One region of the Pseudoalteromonas sp. NZS37 genome, then DNA from elsewhere that is predicted to be linked to it. Evidence: predicted binding sites of a transcription regulator. Region 1 holds the regulator's gene; the other holds the start of a gene.

Region 1 (8,029 bases):
CGTCTTGCCATACCGCCCGATAACTCAGAGGGCATTAAATCTTTAGCGCCACGTAGCCCAACCGCTTGCAATTTCATTAATACAACTAATCGGATAAGGTCTTCACTTAGCTTTGTGTGCTCTCTTATAGGAAACGCAATATTGTCAAATACCGACATATCAGTAAACAGCGCACCACTTTGAAAAAGCATGCTCATTTTAGTACGTGCTTCGTATAACTCTTTACGAGACATTTTAGGAATGCTGCCACCTTCAAATAAAATATCACCTGAATCTGGTTTAAGCTGACCACCAATTAAACGCAACATAGTGGTTTTGCCAATTCCGCTTGGCCCCATGATCGCAGTAATTTTACCTTTAGGAACGCTAAAACTCATATTTTTATATATAGTTCTATTGCCTCTCGAAAAGCTAACATCCTTGACTTCTACTATTGATTGCGACAAGTCGCTCTCCATAAAAATGTTCACTAGTGCACCTATTTTAAAGCTTTTTTGTCAAAGATGGAAAAAACAATTCGTAAGATTTTGTAATACACCCATAAAAAGGATTATAAGACTCGCTCAAAACAGCTTAACCCCGGCTTAAATTTTTAAATTAGCTGTTTAAAAGCAGCATTGTTACGTAGTTGACCTTACTCTTTTATTTATACTTTCATCTTGGCTTTTGTTACTATTCGCGCCATCCGTATTTTGTATAACTGGCTTAACACAATGGTTACCTCGTTTGTTATTTTAATTCTTGGTTTTGCAGCTCTTGTTTGGAGTGCAGACAGGTTTGTTTATGGCGCTGCGGCTCTTGCTAAAAACTTTGGTGTACCTACACTTATTGTTGGTTTAACCGTGGTAGCTATGGGCTCTTCAGCACCCGAAATGATGGTTTCAGCCTCTGCCGCTCTGGCTAACAAAACCGACACAGCGGTTGGCAATGCTGTTGGCTCTAATATTACAAACATTTTACTTGTGTTAGGTATCACTGCTCTATTTCGCCCTCTTTCAGTTTCATCAAGTACATTAAAACGTGAAATGCCATTAGTGATGCTCGTATCTTTAGCTACTTGGTATGTGTTCTCAGATAACTACTTTTCATTTAATGAAGGTGTTGCACTTTTGGTTGGCTTTATCGTATTCATCGGTGGGTTAATTATTGTATCTATGCGTGCAAAAAACCAAGATGACCCATTTGTCTCAGAAGCCTGCGACGATGTACCAAACGATGTACCTACGAAAAAAGCGGTATTTTGGTTAGTTGTCGGCATGATACTCCTACCTGTTAGTTCTCATTTTTTAATAGGTTCGGCTGTCGATATTGCTAAATACTTCGGCTTAAGCGACCTAGTCATTGGCTTAACAATTATTGCCATCGGTACTAGTTTGCCTGAACTTGCCGCTTCGGTTGCAGGTGTACTTAAAAATGAAGATGATTTAGCACTAGGTAATATTGTTGGCTCAAACATATTTAATATTCTAGCGGTATTACCACTTGCCGGTATTATTAACCCTTCTGCCATTGACCCATCATTAGTAAGCCGAGACGTATTAATTATGATTGGCGCAACACTTGCTCTTATTATTATGTCATTGAACTTTAGAGGCACCCAACGTATCAATAGAGTAGAAGGCGGCTTATTGCTAATAGCGTTTTTGGGTTACCAAGGGTATATTTTTAGTCAAGTAGGGTAAATGATGGCAACGCTAAATTTTATTGAACAAGGCCTGCGCGTTTTAGATGTTGAGCGCCAAGCACTTAGTGATATTGCACAATATGTAGATGAAAATTTTCATAACGCGTGCCAATTAATGTACGACTGCGAAGGCCGTATTATTGTCATTGGTATGGGTAAATCAGGTCATATTGGCAATAAAATAGCGGCAACCCTTGCAAGTACTGGCAGTCCAGCATTTTTTGTTCACCCTGGTGAAGCAAGTCATGGTGATTTAGGTATGATCACTAAAAATGACGTGGTTATGCTTATTTCTAATTCAGGGGAGACCAGCGAAGTTTTAAATATCATTCCGGTTTTAAAACGACTTGGTGCCAAAATGATATCGATGACTGGCAATACGCAATCAACCATGGCGACCCTTGCTAATGTACATGTGTGTATTAAAGTAGAAAAAGAAGCCTGTTCATTGGGTCTAGCTCCTACATCAAGTACCACTGCAACGCTTGCGATGGGCGATGCCATGGCAGTTGCATTATTAGAAGCTCGCGGGTTTACAGCTGATGACTTCGCGCTATCTCACCCAGGTGGTAGTTTAGGCAAGCGTTTATTACTTACTTTAAAAGATGTTATGCACAGCGGCGCAAATACACCTATTATTAGCGTTTCACAAACAGTTAAAGACGCCCTCATTGAAATGTCTGCTAAAGGTTTAGGTATGACAGCCATTGTTGATGAAAATCAGCAGCTCGTGGGATTATTTACCGATGGCGATTTGCGTCGTATTTTAGAGCAAAGAATTGATATTCATACAACACAAATAGATGTTGTTATGACTAAGTCATGCACTACGGCTACACAAGATATTTTGGCTGCTGAAGCGCTTAATATTATGGAACACAAACGTATAAATGGCTTAATCGTCGTCAATGATAAAAACCAACCTATTGGCGCATTAAACATGCAAGACCTATTAAAAGCAGGAGTGTTATAAATGCAATTTGAAGAACTCTATCAACCGCTGAGCGATGATGCAAAAGCACGCGCTAAAAAAGTAAAGCTACTTATATGCGATATTGATGGTGTATTTTCTGATGGCCGTATTTATCTTGGTAATCAAGGTGAAGAGCTAAAAGCATTTAATACAAAAGATGGTTTTGGCATTAAAGCGCTTATAAACAGTGGCTTTGAAGTGGCTGTAATTACTGGTCGTCATTCACAAATAGTGCAACAACGTATGAGCAGCTTAACCGTACAGCATATTTATCAAGGCCAAGAAAATAAGCTCATTGCCTATCAAGAATTAAAAGACAAACTCAACCTTAGCGATGAACAAATTGCTTATATCGGTGATGATGGTCCTGACATGCCCGTTATGGAATTAGTCGGCTTTGCTGTTGCAGTAAATGATGCCCATCCACTTATTAAACGTTTATCACACTATGTAACGCAAATGCCTGGCGGCTTTGGTGCAGTAAGAGAGCTCACCGACTTACTTATGCTTGAAAATGGTAAAGCATTGACTACACAAGGCACTAGTTCATGAATGCAGCGCGCATAATATTAAGCGTTTTATTCATTAGCTGTATGGTTTGGCTTTGGTACCCTTATTTTACACAAACAAATATTGTACCTCAGACTGAGCCTGAAGTTATTGCCAAGCCTGATTACATAGCCATAGAACTCAAACAAACAGCCTATGACGAACAAGGTAAAATTAGCCACAAAGTCACTGCGGCTAAAATGGAGCTATATCAACAATTAGGTTTTACGTTTTTTGAAAAACCTATTTTTACTTTATATAACGAAAAGCAAACGTGGCAAATAAATGCAGACGAAGCAACATTATACGAAGACAAACAATTAATTTTAGAAGGCAATGTGGTTGCCAAAAACTTAACCGATAACGCCATGATAGACAAAATCAATGCTGATAATATTCAGGTAGATATAAAGCTATTAACAATGCGTTCGGAGCAACCCGTTATCATCACTGGACCCAATTTAAAAATCACTGGTAAAGGCCTAGAAGCCGACTTAAAAACCGAAGTGATAAAACTAATTAACCATACGCGAACCATATATTATGACCAATAAAATATTAAAATCACTTATTATTCCTACACTTATACTAGCGTTTAATAGTAGTGCTGCAGAACAAAACACGCAACCGACTGCAAATCAAATTTCAATAAGCGCCGATAAGCAAGAAGGTCAATTAAAAGCTAATGTCGGGATTTTTGAGAAAAACGTTGAGATTATTCACGGTAATCGCCGTATCACAGCCGACCGCTTAGAAGTACATAAACGCGATGAACTTGGCGATAATAAACAATTATTAATTGCTACAGGTAGCCCTGCGCACTTTGAAGAAAAGCAATCAGATGGCACGACTATGAGCGCCAGTGCTGACGAAGTACGTTATGATGTATCTAAGCGTTTTTTAACGCTTGTTGGTAATGCACAAGTATCGCAAGCGGGACAAAAAATAAATGCTAAAAGCATTACCTACGATATAGAGCAGCAGCTAATCAGTGCCGAAAAAGATGAAAACTCAACTGACCGCGTTCACACAATTTTAGTGCCAATCGAGACTAAAAAAAGTAAAAAAAGCGACAAAGGTCAACCATGAGTACATTAAAAGCAGAGCTATTAGCAAAGAGCTATAAAGGCCGTGAAGTTGTAAAAAACGTCGGCCTTGAAGTCAAAGCTGGCAGTATTGTTGGCTTACTTGGCCCTAACGGCGCAGGTAAAACCACCACGTTTTATATGATAGTAGGACTTGTACCTAGCGACAAAGGTAAAATATCGATAGACGATAACGATATTACTCTTTTACCTATGCATAGTCGTGCTAGATTAGGCATTGGCTACTTACCGCAAGAGTCTTCAATATTCAGAAAGCTGACTGTTTATCAAAACTTAATGGCCATTTTAGAAACGCGCAAAGAGTTAAATAAACAAGCTAGAGAAGACACTCTCGATAAATTATTAGATGAATTTAGCATACAACACATTCGTGATAGCCAAGGTATGGCATTGTCAGGAGGCGAACGTCGTCGTGTTGAAATAGCACGTGCGCTGGCAGCAGATCCTAAATTTATATTACTGGATGAACCATTTGCAGGTGTTGACCCTATTTCGGTATTAGATATAAAGAAAATAATAGAACATCTTAAAAATCGTGGGATTGGTGTATTAATTACCGATCATAACGTAAGAGAAACCCTTGATGTTTGTGAAAAAGCCTACATTGTTTCTCATGGGGAGCTGATTGCATCAGGTACTCCAGAACACGTATTAAATGATAAAACAGTACGCGATGTTTACTTAGGCGAGCAATTTAGGCTGTAACATTTACGCCATGTCTTTAAGCATCTGCTAGTATTAATTATAACAACATAAAAGGATTGTTAGAGATACATGAGGCAATCACTACAGCTGCGCATGGGCCAGCAACTTACAATGACTCCACAGCTGCAACAAGCTATTCGTTTGTTGCAACTCAGTACATTGGATCTCCAGCAAGAAATACAAGAAGCTCTCGACAGCAACCCGCTATTAGAGGTTGAAGAAGCAGACTATTCAGAAGACGCTGCAGGTAAAAACGAGCAAAAAGCAGATACAGATGACATAACTGTTAGCGCATCTGCCGATGATGCTCCAAGCGAATACGAACAAGATAGTGGTGAAGCACTTGCAAAAGACACGCTAAGTGACGACATGGCTATGGATGTTAGTTGGGATGAGTACATGAGTGCCGCCCCAGCAGCATCATCGGGTCCGATGCCTGAAGACGAATCAATATACCAAGGTGCCTCTACTGAAACGCTCCATGAGTATTTAATGTGGCAGTTACAACTAACGCCATTTAGCCCTACAGACGAAGCTATTGCTATTGCTATTGTAGAAGCCGTCGATGATTCAGGTATTTTAACACTAAGCTGCGAAGAGATTTTAGAAAGCTTTAATCAAGAAAACGAAGATGATAACGAAGTCGAACTTGATGAAATTGAAGCTGTATTAAAACGCATCCAACTGTTTGATCCTGTTGGTATTGCTGCACGTAGTTTACAAGAGTGTTTGTGTATTCAGCTTAACCAGTTTGATAAAGAAACACCTTACATTAATGAAACAAAAATGATTTTAACCGAGCATATTGATTTATTAGCTGCTCGTGACTATCGTACATTAATGAAGAAAACTAAGCTCAAAGAAGAAGAGCTTAAAGAAGTAATGACATTAATACATACTCTTAGCCCTAAACCTGCAGATACTATTGTAAGAGAAGAATCTGAGTATGTTATTCCTGATGTGTCAGTTAAAAAAATTAAAGGCCGCTGGGTTGTTGAGTTAAACCCAGATAGCATGCCTAAAATTCGTGTTAATAGCCAATACGCGGCAATGTCTCGCACTGTAAAATCCAGTGGTGACAGCCAGTTTATTCGCTCGCATTTACAAGAAGCTAAATGGTTTATTAAAAGCTTAGAAAGTAGAAACGACACGCTATTAAAAGTAACAAATTGTATTGTTAAGCAACAACAAGGCTTTTTTGAACACGGTCCTGAAGCCATGAAACCAATGGTTTTAAATGATGTTGCTGAAATGGTAGAAATGCACGAATCAACAATTTCGCGCGTAACAACCCAAAAGTATATGCACACACCCCGTGGTATATTTGAGCTTAAATATTTTTTCTCAAGCCATGTAAGCACCGAAAACGGTGGTGAATGTTCATCTACAGCAATCCGTGCGCTTATCCGAAAATTAATCGCAGCAGAAAACTCAGCAAAACCATTGAGTGATAGCAAAATAGCGGATATATTGGCTGAGCAAGGAATTAAAGTAGCGAGACGTACAATCGCAAAATACCGCGAATCTCTGGCTATTCCACCGTCAAATCAACGTAAAAGTTTGATTTAAGACGCAAAAAAAGAGGGTAATGCTTATGCAACTAAACTTAACTGGTCGTCACGTAGAATTAACCGATTCACTAAGAGACTATATTAATACCAAATTTGCGAAGCTAGAAAGACACTCTGATCATATTAATAATGTTCATGTCATTCTCGATGTAGAAAAATTAAATCAAAAAGCAGAAGCCACCATACACGTAAGCGGTGCTGAGTTATTTGCCTCTACAGAACATCAAGATATGTATGCCGCCATTGACTCGTTGATCGACAAGCTCGATCGACAAGTAATTAAACACAAAGAGAAGCTTGCTCGACACTAATATGATGAAATTAAGCTCACTTATATGCCAGGACTGCAGCAAAGCTGCGGTCCTTTTTAATAGCAAAAAAAGAATTTTAGAGTTCATTAGCGAACTTGCTCACGACAAACTTCCGTATTTACCGCAACAAGATATTCTTAATGCTTTAATGAGCAGAGAGAAACTCGGTAGTACAGGTATAGGGCGTGGCATTGCCATTCCTCATGGAAGAATGAGCGGTGCAGAAGAGCCTTTGGCTTTAGTACTCGTTAGCGAAACTCCAATAAATTTTGATGCAATCGATAATCGCCCTGTTGATATTTTCGTCGCACTCATCGTACCAGATGGCGATAACCAGCAGCACTTAAAGACTCTAGCAACCATTGCTGATAAACTAAACAACAAAGATTTTTGTAAACAGTTACGCAGTGCAAAATCAGATACTGAGCTTTACCAAGTTATTGTCAATCAATCATAGTTTTATAAAGGGTGTTAAATGGAGTTAATTATCATAAGCGGCCGTTCTGGTTCTGGAAAGTCGGTTGCTTTACGCGTTGTAGAAGATTTAGGTTATTATTGCGTAGATAATATTCCAGTTAACTTGCTTCCTTCATTAGTTCGCAGTGTGTCTGATAGCTATGATAAAATTGCGGTTAGCATTGATGTGCGGAACATCCCTAAACAACAAGATGAATTTAACGATATTCTTGAATACTTGCCAGGTTTTGCAAACCCTACGTTATTTTATTTAGATAGCGACGATCAAACATTGATCAAACGTTTTTCTGAAACTCGTAGATTACACCCACTATCAATTGACTCGTTGCCTCTTGATTTAGCCATCAAAAAAGAAAAAGAATTACTTGATGTATTAATCACCCGCGCCGACTTTATGATAGACACGACTGATTTGAGTGTTCATCAACTCGCTGAATCTATTCGTGAAAAGATTTTAGGTAAAAAAGATAAGCAACTGATTGTCACGTTTGAATCGTTTGGTTTTAAATACGGTATACCAAAAGAAGCAGATTACGTATTTGATGCACGCTTTTTACCAAATCCACATTGGGAACCTGAATTAAAACCTTTAAATGGGTTAGATCAACCTGTTAAAGATTATTTGGCCAATCACAGCATAGTGCAAAAATTCA
Region 2 (8,029 bases), on a different contig from region 1:
ACGAAATTCGTCGTAACTTTGCACTTAATACTGAGCTTATGGCTATTGATGATGCTAAAGCGAAAGGTGCTATGGCATTGTTTGGCGAAAAGTACGATGACGAAGTACGTGTAGTTACTATTGGCGACTACTCTATTGAGCTTTGTGGTGGTACTCACGTTGAGCGCGCTGGCGATATTGGTTTATTCAAAATTGTATCTGAAAGTGGTATTGCCGCAGGTGTTCGCCGTATTGAAGCCGTAACCGGTGCAGATGCTGTAGCGTACGTTAGCGAGCAAGAGCAACAACTTAGCGATGTTGCAGCTTTAGTTAAAGGCGATAGCGCATCGGTACTTGAAAAAGTAACTGCGTTACTTGAAAAATCTAAAGGCCTTGAAAAGCAAATTGCACAGCTTAGCGATAAGCTAGCAAGTGCAGCGGGCGCGTCTTTACTTGATTCGATTGTTGAAATTAATGGCGTTAAGCTACTTGTAGCAAACGTTGAAGGTACTGAATCTAAAGCGCTTCGCGGTATGGTTGATGACCTTAAAAACAAGATTGGCTCAGGTGTTATTGCACTGGGTGTTGCCAGTGGCGACAAAGTAAGCCTAATTGCCGGTGTAACGAAAGACTTAACAGGCAAAGTAAAAGCCGGTGAGTTAGTTAACCATATGGCAGGTCAAGTAGGTGGTAAAGGTGGCGGTCGTCCAGATATGGCACAAGCTGGTGGTAGTGAGCCACAAAATCTTGCTGCTGCACTAGATAGCGTTACAGCTTGGTTAACTGAGCGTACTTAAGCCTAAGTGGCGCTTATTGTTCAAAAATTCGGTGGCACTTCGGTCGGCTCAATAGAGCGAATTGAAGCAGTCGCCGACCTTGTTGTTAAAACCAGACAACAAGGACATCAAGTGGTTGTGGTGCTCTCGGCTATGTCGGGAGAAACCAACCGCTTAATTAACCTCGCCAAACAAATTGATACTCGCCCGAGTAGCCGTGAACTAGATGTACTTATTAGCACCGGAGAGCAGGTTTCTGTATCACTGCTTGCTATGGCTATTATCAAACGTGGCCACTCTGCTGTGAGTTTATTAGCCGATCAAGTCAATATTCTAACCGACAATATGTTTGGTAAAGCTCGTATTGCTGAGGTTGCTGCTACGCGCTTAAAGCATGAGCTTGAGCATAATCGTATTGCTATTATTGCTGGGTTTCAGGGACGTGATATTGAGGGCAATATTACAACGCTTGGACGCGGCGGCACCGATACTTCGGCTGTAGAAATAGCAGCGGCTATAAAAGCCGACGAATGCCAGATCTATACAGACGTTGATGGCGTATATACTACAGATCCTCGTGTTGAACCTAACGCGCGCAGAATGAGCCAAGTTACTTTTGCCGAAATGCTAGAGCTGGCAAGTTTAGGGGCGAAAGTTTTGCATATTCGCTCGGTAGAAGCTGCAGGTAGACACAATGTGCCACTTAGGGTGCTTTCTAGTTTTAATCCTGATGAAGGCACATTAATAAGTTTTGAGGAGAACGATATGCCAAGCAAGGTGGTATCGGGGATTGCGTTTAATCGTGACGAATGTTTAATTAAAGTAGATGGTGTGCCAAGCGGTACGCAATATCTTTCAAAAATATTGAAACTTTTTGCTGATAATGGCATCGAAATAGATATGATTAATCAAGTTAATCATATCTTTGAAAAAATAGACTATGCTTTTACTGTGCACTCGAATGATTATCTGCAAGCACTTGAATTATTGAGCGAAGATCAAGCTCAACTCAGTGCTCAAAATATAAGCGGATTACCAACGGTAGCTAAAGTTTCTGCTGTTGGAATGGGTATGAAATCGCATTCTGGTGTAGCAAGTTTATTTTTTGATGCATTAGCGCAGGAAAATATTAATGTGGTTTTAGTCTCGACTTCTGAGATCAAAATTTCAGTTTTAATAGATGAAAAGTACCTAGAGTTGGCAGTTCGTGCATTACACAAAGCATTTTTAACAGAAAATGGATAGATTGAGAGTTTTTACTTACTTTTCAGTCTAATTTTCATTAGTATGTTTAAGCGGAATCTTATAATTTTTATTGGAACATGGGAGCAAGAGAATGCTAATACTAACTCGTAGAGTAGGTGAAACCCTAATGATTGGTGACGAAGTAACAGTTACTGTTCTAGGTGTTAAAGGAAATCAAGTTCGAATCGGTGTTAATGCACCAAAAGACGTATCAGTGCATCGTGAAGAGATTTACATGCGCATACAAGCTGAAAAGTCGAACCCTAATCCGGGCAATGCTTAATCAACACGTATACGTAGTTGAGTAATTAACTCAACTAGACTAAAAGCCACTCACTGAGTGGCTTTTTTGTTTATAAAAGCGAGTGTTTCTGGGGTTAGTATTTGTTTTGAAATGTACTGCATGCCGCTTTTATTTTTAATAATAATACCTTGCTGAGTATCTATTACTTCGCTTATGTCTTGCCAAGTTAGCTGAAAGCTTTTGTAATGATTAGCCGATTTAATGCCTTCTTCATCAAAGGTAAGTGTTACCTCTGAGCCTGACGCTCTGCTGAGCATTTGTCTGGTTACCCACCAAGGTCTGCGATAGTAAAAAGCGACGCACTCTAGTACACCTAGCATGATCATAAACGATCCTAAGTAATGATCGTTTAAAACATAAATGCCAAATAAACCAAGCGCAACGAGGAGTACAAGTAAAAAGTACTTAGGTTTGGCGCGCTTACTGTAGGGGAGTGACTCATCAAAGCACTCGTAAAAGTAAGGTTTATCTAGTGTGTAGGTTGTTGTAAATGCCATATTGCCTTGCTTTAAATATCGTTTTTTTTATTTTAACAAGCTAACCGCTAAATGAGCAGCTTTATAGTCAGTGATTTTATTACAGACACAAAAAAACGGCCCTAAGGCCGTTTTTTAGCGATACAAGAAGAATTAACAGTTAGTTTCTTCAGCGTTTACGCCTTCTTTAACATTTTCACATGCATCTTCTACTTTGTTTTGCACGTCAGTTACTGCTTCGTCAATACGTTCGCCTGCGTCTTCTGCATGATTGTCTTCACAACCCATGATGAAGAAACTTGCGAATAGACCGATTAGTGCTGCTTTTACAGTTGTTGAATTCATAATGTAATTCCTTGTAAGTATTAATTAAATTTTAGTGTTTGTTAGTTGAATGCTTTATCTACTTGGGTGATTTACCACGTAGTGCACCTGAAACTAATGAGATCACTAAAAGTACTAAAAATATAAAAAATATAATTTTTGCTATACCAGCTGCGGCACCTGCGATGCCACCAAAACCTAACACTGCAGCGATTAAAGCAATAACTAAAAATGTAATTGTCCAGCGTAACATTGTTTTCTCCTTGGTTATCAAATTTGCTCATAATAACTAATGCCAGTTATATGCCATAATTTATTTTTGTTTTATATCAGTTAGTTATGTTTTTTATCTTTGTTTTTAGTTATTAATGAGTTAGTAACTTTTACCCTTCGTTATGTAAGTTATTCACACTGTTACAAGTTACCGGTAAATATTCACTAAAAATAATGTTTTTGGTAAGACCAATTAACAATTGATGTGTGTTTTTATACTTATTATAAAATTTGGCGGTTATTTTTATTAAGTTGAATAGTTAATTAACAACTTCCATATAACTATTAGCTATAGTCGTTATTTCCTACATGTATTGTAGGGCGCATGATTGCTGGGTTATGGCATGTAAATTTGTTGAGTGTTATGTTGTTTATAGTTTAATTGGTTTTACCAATTTACAAGATGTAGACAAAGCGACTAGTTTTGTTATTATCCAGTGAATAAATATTTAATTAAATCGATTTTTTATTTTCGATATGGGTTTCAAGGGGGAGAAAAATGGATATAGGTGCTCTACTCACAACGGCTGGTAGCTTAATGCTAACTGGTATGGTTGGGGTGTTTGTATTTCTGTCGATATTAATTGGTGCAGTAACGCTTATGTCTAATTTGGTGACGCGCTATAGCGAACCCGAGGCATCACCAGCTAAATCACCGTCTTTTAAATCTCAAGGTGTGCCTAATGAGCACATCGCTGCTATTAGTGCTGCCATTGCTCAGTACAAATCAAATAATAAATAAGGGGCACACACATGGCTAAATTAAAATTAACAGAATTGGTATTACGCGATGCGCACCAATCATTGCTCGCAACACGTATGCGCCTAGACGATATGCTACCTATTGCTAGCAAGCTAGATGATGCAGGTTATTGGTCTATTGAATCGTGGGGCGGTGCTACATTTGATTCGTGTATTCGTTATTTAGGCGAAGATCCTTGGGAGCGTATTCGTGCGCTTAAAAAAGCGATGCCTAATACTAAACAGCAAATGCTATTACGCGGTCAAAACCTATTAGGCTACCGCCATTACGCTGATGATGTAGTTGAAAAGTTTGTAGAACGCGCACATAAAAATGGCGTTGACGTATTTCGTATTTTCGATGCAATGAACGATGTACGTAACCTAGAAACAGCGATTAAAGCGGCTATAAAAGTAGGCGCGCATGCTCAAGGTACTATTTCGTACACGGTAAGTCCTGTTCATACGCTTGATATGTGGCTGACTCTGGCTAAGCAATTAGAAGATTTAGGCTGTCACTCAATTTGTATTAAAGACATGGCGGGTTTATTAAAGCCGTATGATGCTGAAAAATTAATTAAAGCACTTAAAGAAACCGTATCGGTTCCTATTGCTATGCAGTGCCACGCTACAACTGGTTTAAGTACTGCGACTTATCAAAAAGCGATTGATGCAGGCATTGATATGCTTGATACCGCTATTTCATCAATGAGTATGACTTACGGACACACAGCAACTGAAACTATTGTATCGATAGTTGAAGGAACTGAGCGCGATACCGACCTTGATTTAAACCATCTAGAAGAAATTGCTGCTTACTTTAGAGATGTACGTAAAAAATATGCGGCATTTGAAGGTAGCTTAAAAGGGGTTGATGGTCGTATTTTACTAGCTCAAGTACCTGGTGGCATGCTTACAAACATGGAAAACCAACTTAAAGAGCAAGGCGCGGCAGATAAGCTTAATGAAGTTTTACTTGAGATCCCACGCGTACGTGAAGATCTTGGTTTTTTACCTTTAGTAACACCCACGTCGCAAATTGTAGGTACTCAAGCAGTACTTAACGTGCTAACCGGTGAGCGTTATAAAACAATCACTAAAGAAACTGCTGGCGTATTAAAAGGTGAATATGGCTTAACACCAGCACCAATGAATAAAGAGCTACAAGAGCGTGTGCTTGATGGAGCAGAGGTTATTACTTGTCGCCCTGCAGATAACATTGCACCAGAGCTTGCAACGCTTGAAGCTGAATTATTAAAAGAAGCGCAAGAGCAAGGTTTAACACTTGCTGATGAGCAAATTGATGACGTACTAACTTATGCATTATTTCCGCAGGTTGGTTTGAAATTTATTAAAAATCGTAATAACCCTGATGCATTTGAGCCTATTCCTACCGTTGAAGATAAGAGCAATAAGGCAGCACCAAAATCGGGATCAAATAATAACAGCGTTAAAGCTGAGCAATACAGCGTAAAAGTAGATGGTAAAGTTTACGACGTAGTAGTGGCGCAAGGTGGTGAGCTAAAAGAAGTAACATTAAAAGACTCTGAGCACATTCCTCAGTCTGCTTCAGTTGCATCAGGTGAAACGCTTAACGCCCCTTTAGCCGGTAATATTTTTAAGATTAAGGTAAAAGCTGGGCAAGTTGTTAACGAAGGTGATGTAGTGATTATTATGGAAGCCATGAAAATGGAAACCGAAATACGCGCAATGCATACCGGAACTATTGCCGAAGTGTTGGTTGGTGAAGGCGATGCCGTAACTACCGGCGACGCTATGATTGCATTAGCTTAGGAGCAAATAGAGGATGGACGGTATTTTAAACCTCTGGAATGCTACTGGCATTGCTAACTTTACAATCCCATCGTTAATTATGATTGCGGTAGGGTGTTTATTACTGTTTTTAGCGATAGCTAAAGGCTTTGAACCACTATTATTATTACCAATTGGTTTTGGTGCAATTTTAACAAATGTACCAGTGGCAGGTTTGTCAGACCCAGGTGGGCTTTTGTATTACGTTTATTACGTGGGTATTGATACGGGGATTTTTCCGTTATTAATATTTATGGGAGTAGGGGCGCTGACCGACTTTAGCGCGCTTATTGCAAACCCACGTATGTTGTTATTAGGTGCGGCTGCACAGTTTGGTATTTTTGCTACATTGTTTGGCGCTATATTACTTAACTATGTGCCAGGTTTTGAGTTTACTCTACAGGACGCATCGGCTATTGCAATTATTGGTGGTGCAGATGGACCGACTGCAATATTTTTAGCGTCAAAACTGGCACCTGATTTACTTGGTGCAATAGCGGTAGCCGCATACTCATACATGGCACTTGTGCCAATTATTCAGCCGCCAATTATGCGTGCGTTAACAACCCCAGAAGAACGTAAAATTAAGATGCCAGAGCTTCGCAAAGTATCTAAAAAGGAAAAGATTATTTTCCCTCTTATGGTGCTTAGTTTAACGGCTATGTTTTTACCGGCTGCTATACCGCTTGTAGGTATGTTTTGTTTAGGTAACTTAATGCGAGAGTCGGGTGTTGTTGATAGATTAAGTAACAGTGCTCAAAACGAAATCATCAATGTTACAACTATATTTTTAGGTTTAGCTGTAGGTTCAAAGCTTGCTGCAGATAAGTTTTTAACTGTTGAGACGATTGGTATTTTAGTGCTTGGCGCACTGGCTTTTGCAATTGGTACGGCATCTGGCGTATTTATGGCAAAAGGACTTAACCGCATATCTAAAACACCTATAAACCCATTAATTGGGGCAGCAGGTGTATCGGCTGTGCCAATGGCGGCACGAGTAGTTAATAAAGTTGGCCTTGAAAGCAACCCACATAACTTTTTACTTATGCATGCTATGGGACCCAACGTAGCGGGTGTACTTGGTAGTGCAGTTGCTGCGGGTATTTTATTAGCACTTGTTGGCTAATAATTAACGTGGTAGTTAATAAATGATTTAGCGCAGTTTACTGCGCTTTTTTTTGTTCTTAATTTGTTCACCGCTAAATGGTTTCTTGTTCAGCGCTTTTTGTTTACAGTAACAGCTCTTCAAAATTTTAAGGATAGTTATCATGCTTCACACACCTTTAGCAAAGCACTTACCTCATGTTAGTAAACTTGTATTCGGATGCATGGGTCTGGGCGGCGGTTGGAATAAAGACGCAATCACTGATGCACATGTTAAGCAAACTCATGAATGCATAGATAACGCTATTGAAGGTGGCATTAACTTTTTTGACCATGCTGATATTTATACTTTTGGTAAAGCGGAGCAGGTTTTTGGTAAAGCATTAAGCGAGCGACCAGAGCTTAGAGAGCACATGTATATTCAATCTAAGTGTGGGATTCGTTTTGAAGATGACTTAGGGCCAAAGCGCTATGATTTTTCATCAAAGTGGATTGAGCAATCAGTTGAAGCATCCTTGAAGCGATTAAATACAGACTATTTAGACGTACTTATGCTGCATCGTCCTGATCCACTCATGGAAGTTAACGAAATTGCTCGTATATTTAGTTGCTTAAAAGAAAGCGGTAAAGTGCGCAATTTTGCAGTATCGAATATGCAGCAACATCAAATGAATTTTTTACAGCATGCACTTGATATGCCGATTGTGGCTAATCAAATTGAGGCTAGTTTACAAAAACATCAGTTTGTTGATGAAGGAGTATATGCCGGTAACAGTGGCGGTAAAGATCTTAATTTTACGCCCGGTAGTATTGAGTACTGTCGCCATTTTGAAATTCAAATTCAAAGCTGGGGCAGTTTATGCCAAGGATTATACAGCGGCAGTGATTTATCAAACGCATCGCAAGCTGATATAAACACCAGTCTTTTAGTTAATAAGCTGGCTGCACTTTATGATACTTCTGCTGAGGCTATTGTTATTGCATGGTTACTGCGC

Evidence for each region. Region 1 encodes sigma-54, which starts transcription at its own class of promoters, with help from an activator protein. Its sites were predicted from a motif close to GTTGGCACGNNNNTNGNNT; they were not measured.
Region 2: the regulator sigma-54 is predicted to act here: its motif matches at 3,397-3,415, upstream of I6F47_RS09750 (DUF1328 domain-containing protein).

The regions. Positions count from the first base shown of each region.
Region 1 is NZ_JADYXL010000001.1:487,373-495,401, forward strand. It holds gene I6F47_RS02200 (ATP-binding cassette domain-containing protein) at 1-458, opposite strand, end outside; gene I6F47_RS02205 (calcium/sodium antiporter) at 714-1,682, shown strand; gene I6F47_RS02210 (KpsF/GutQ family sugar-phosphate isomerase) at 1,686-2,657, shown strand; gene kdsC (3-deoxy-manno-octulosonate-8-phosphatase KdsC) at 2,658-3,209, shown strand; gene lptC (LPS export ABC transporter periplasmic protein LptC) at 3,206-3,760, shown strand; gene lptA (lipopolysaccharide transport periplasmic protein LptA) at 3,750-4,295, shown strand; gene lptB (LPS export ABC transporter ATP-binding protein) at 4,292-5,017, shown strand; gene I6F47_RS02235 (RNA polymerase factor sigma-54) at 5,087-6,586, shown strand; gene hpf (ribosome hibernation promoting factor) at 6,612-6,899, shown strand; gene ptsN (PTS IIA-like nitrogen regulatory protein PtsN) at 6,904-7,356, shown strand; gene rapZ (RNase adapter RapZ) at 7,375-8,029, shown strand, end outside.
Region 2 is NZ_JADYXL010000004.1:315,132-323,160, forward strand. It holds gene alaS (alanine--tRNA ligase) at 1-776, shown strand, start outside; gene I6F47_RS09730 (aspartate kinase) at 783-2,000, shown strand; gene csrA (carbon storage regulator CsrA) at 2,092-2,283, shown strand; gene I6F47_RS09740 (YcxB family protein) at 2,334-2,801, opposite strand; gene I6F47_RS09745 (hypothetical protein) at 2,934-3,125, opposite strand; gene I6F47_RS09750 (DUF1328 domain-containing protein) at 3,184-3,357, opposite strand; gene I6F47_RS09755 (OadG family protein) at 3,877-4,119, shown strand; gene oadA (sodium-extruding oxaloacetate decarboxylase subunit alpha) at 4,131-5,912, shown strand; gene I6F47_RS09765 (sodium ion-translocating decarboxylase subunit beta) at 5,926-7,056, shown strand; gene I6F47_RS09770 (aldo/keto reductase) at 7,199-8,029, shown strand, end outside.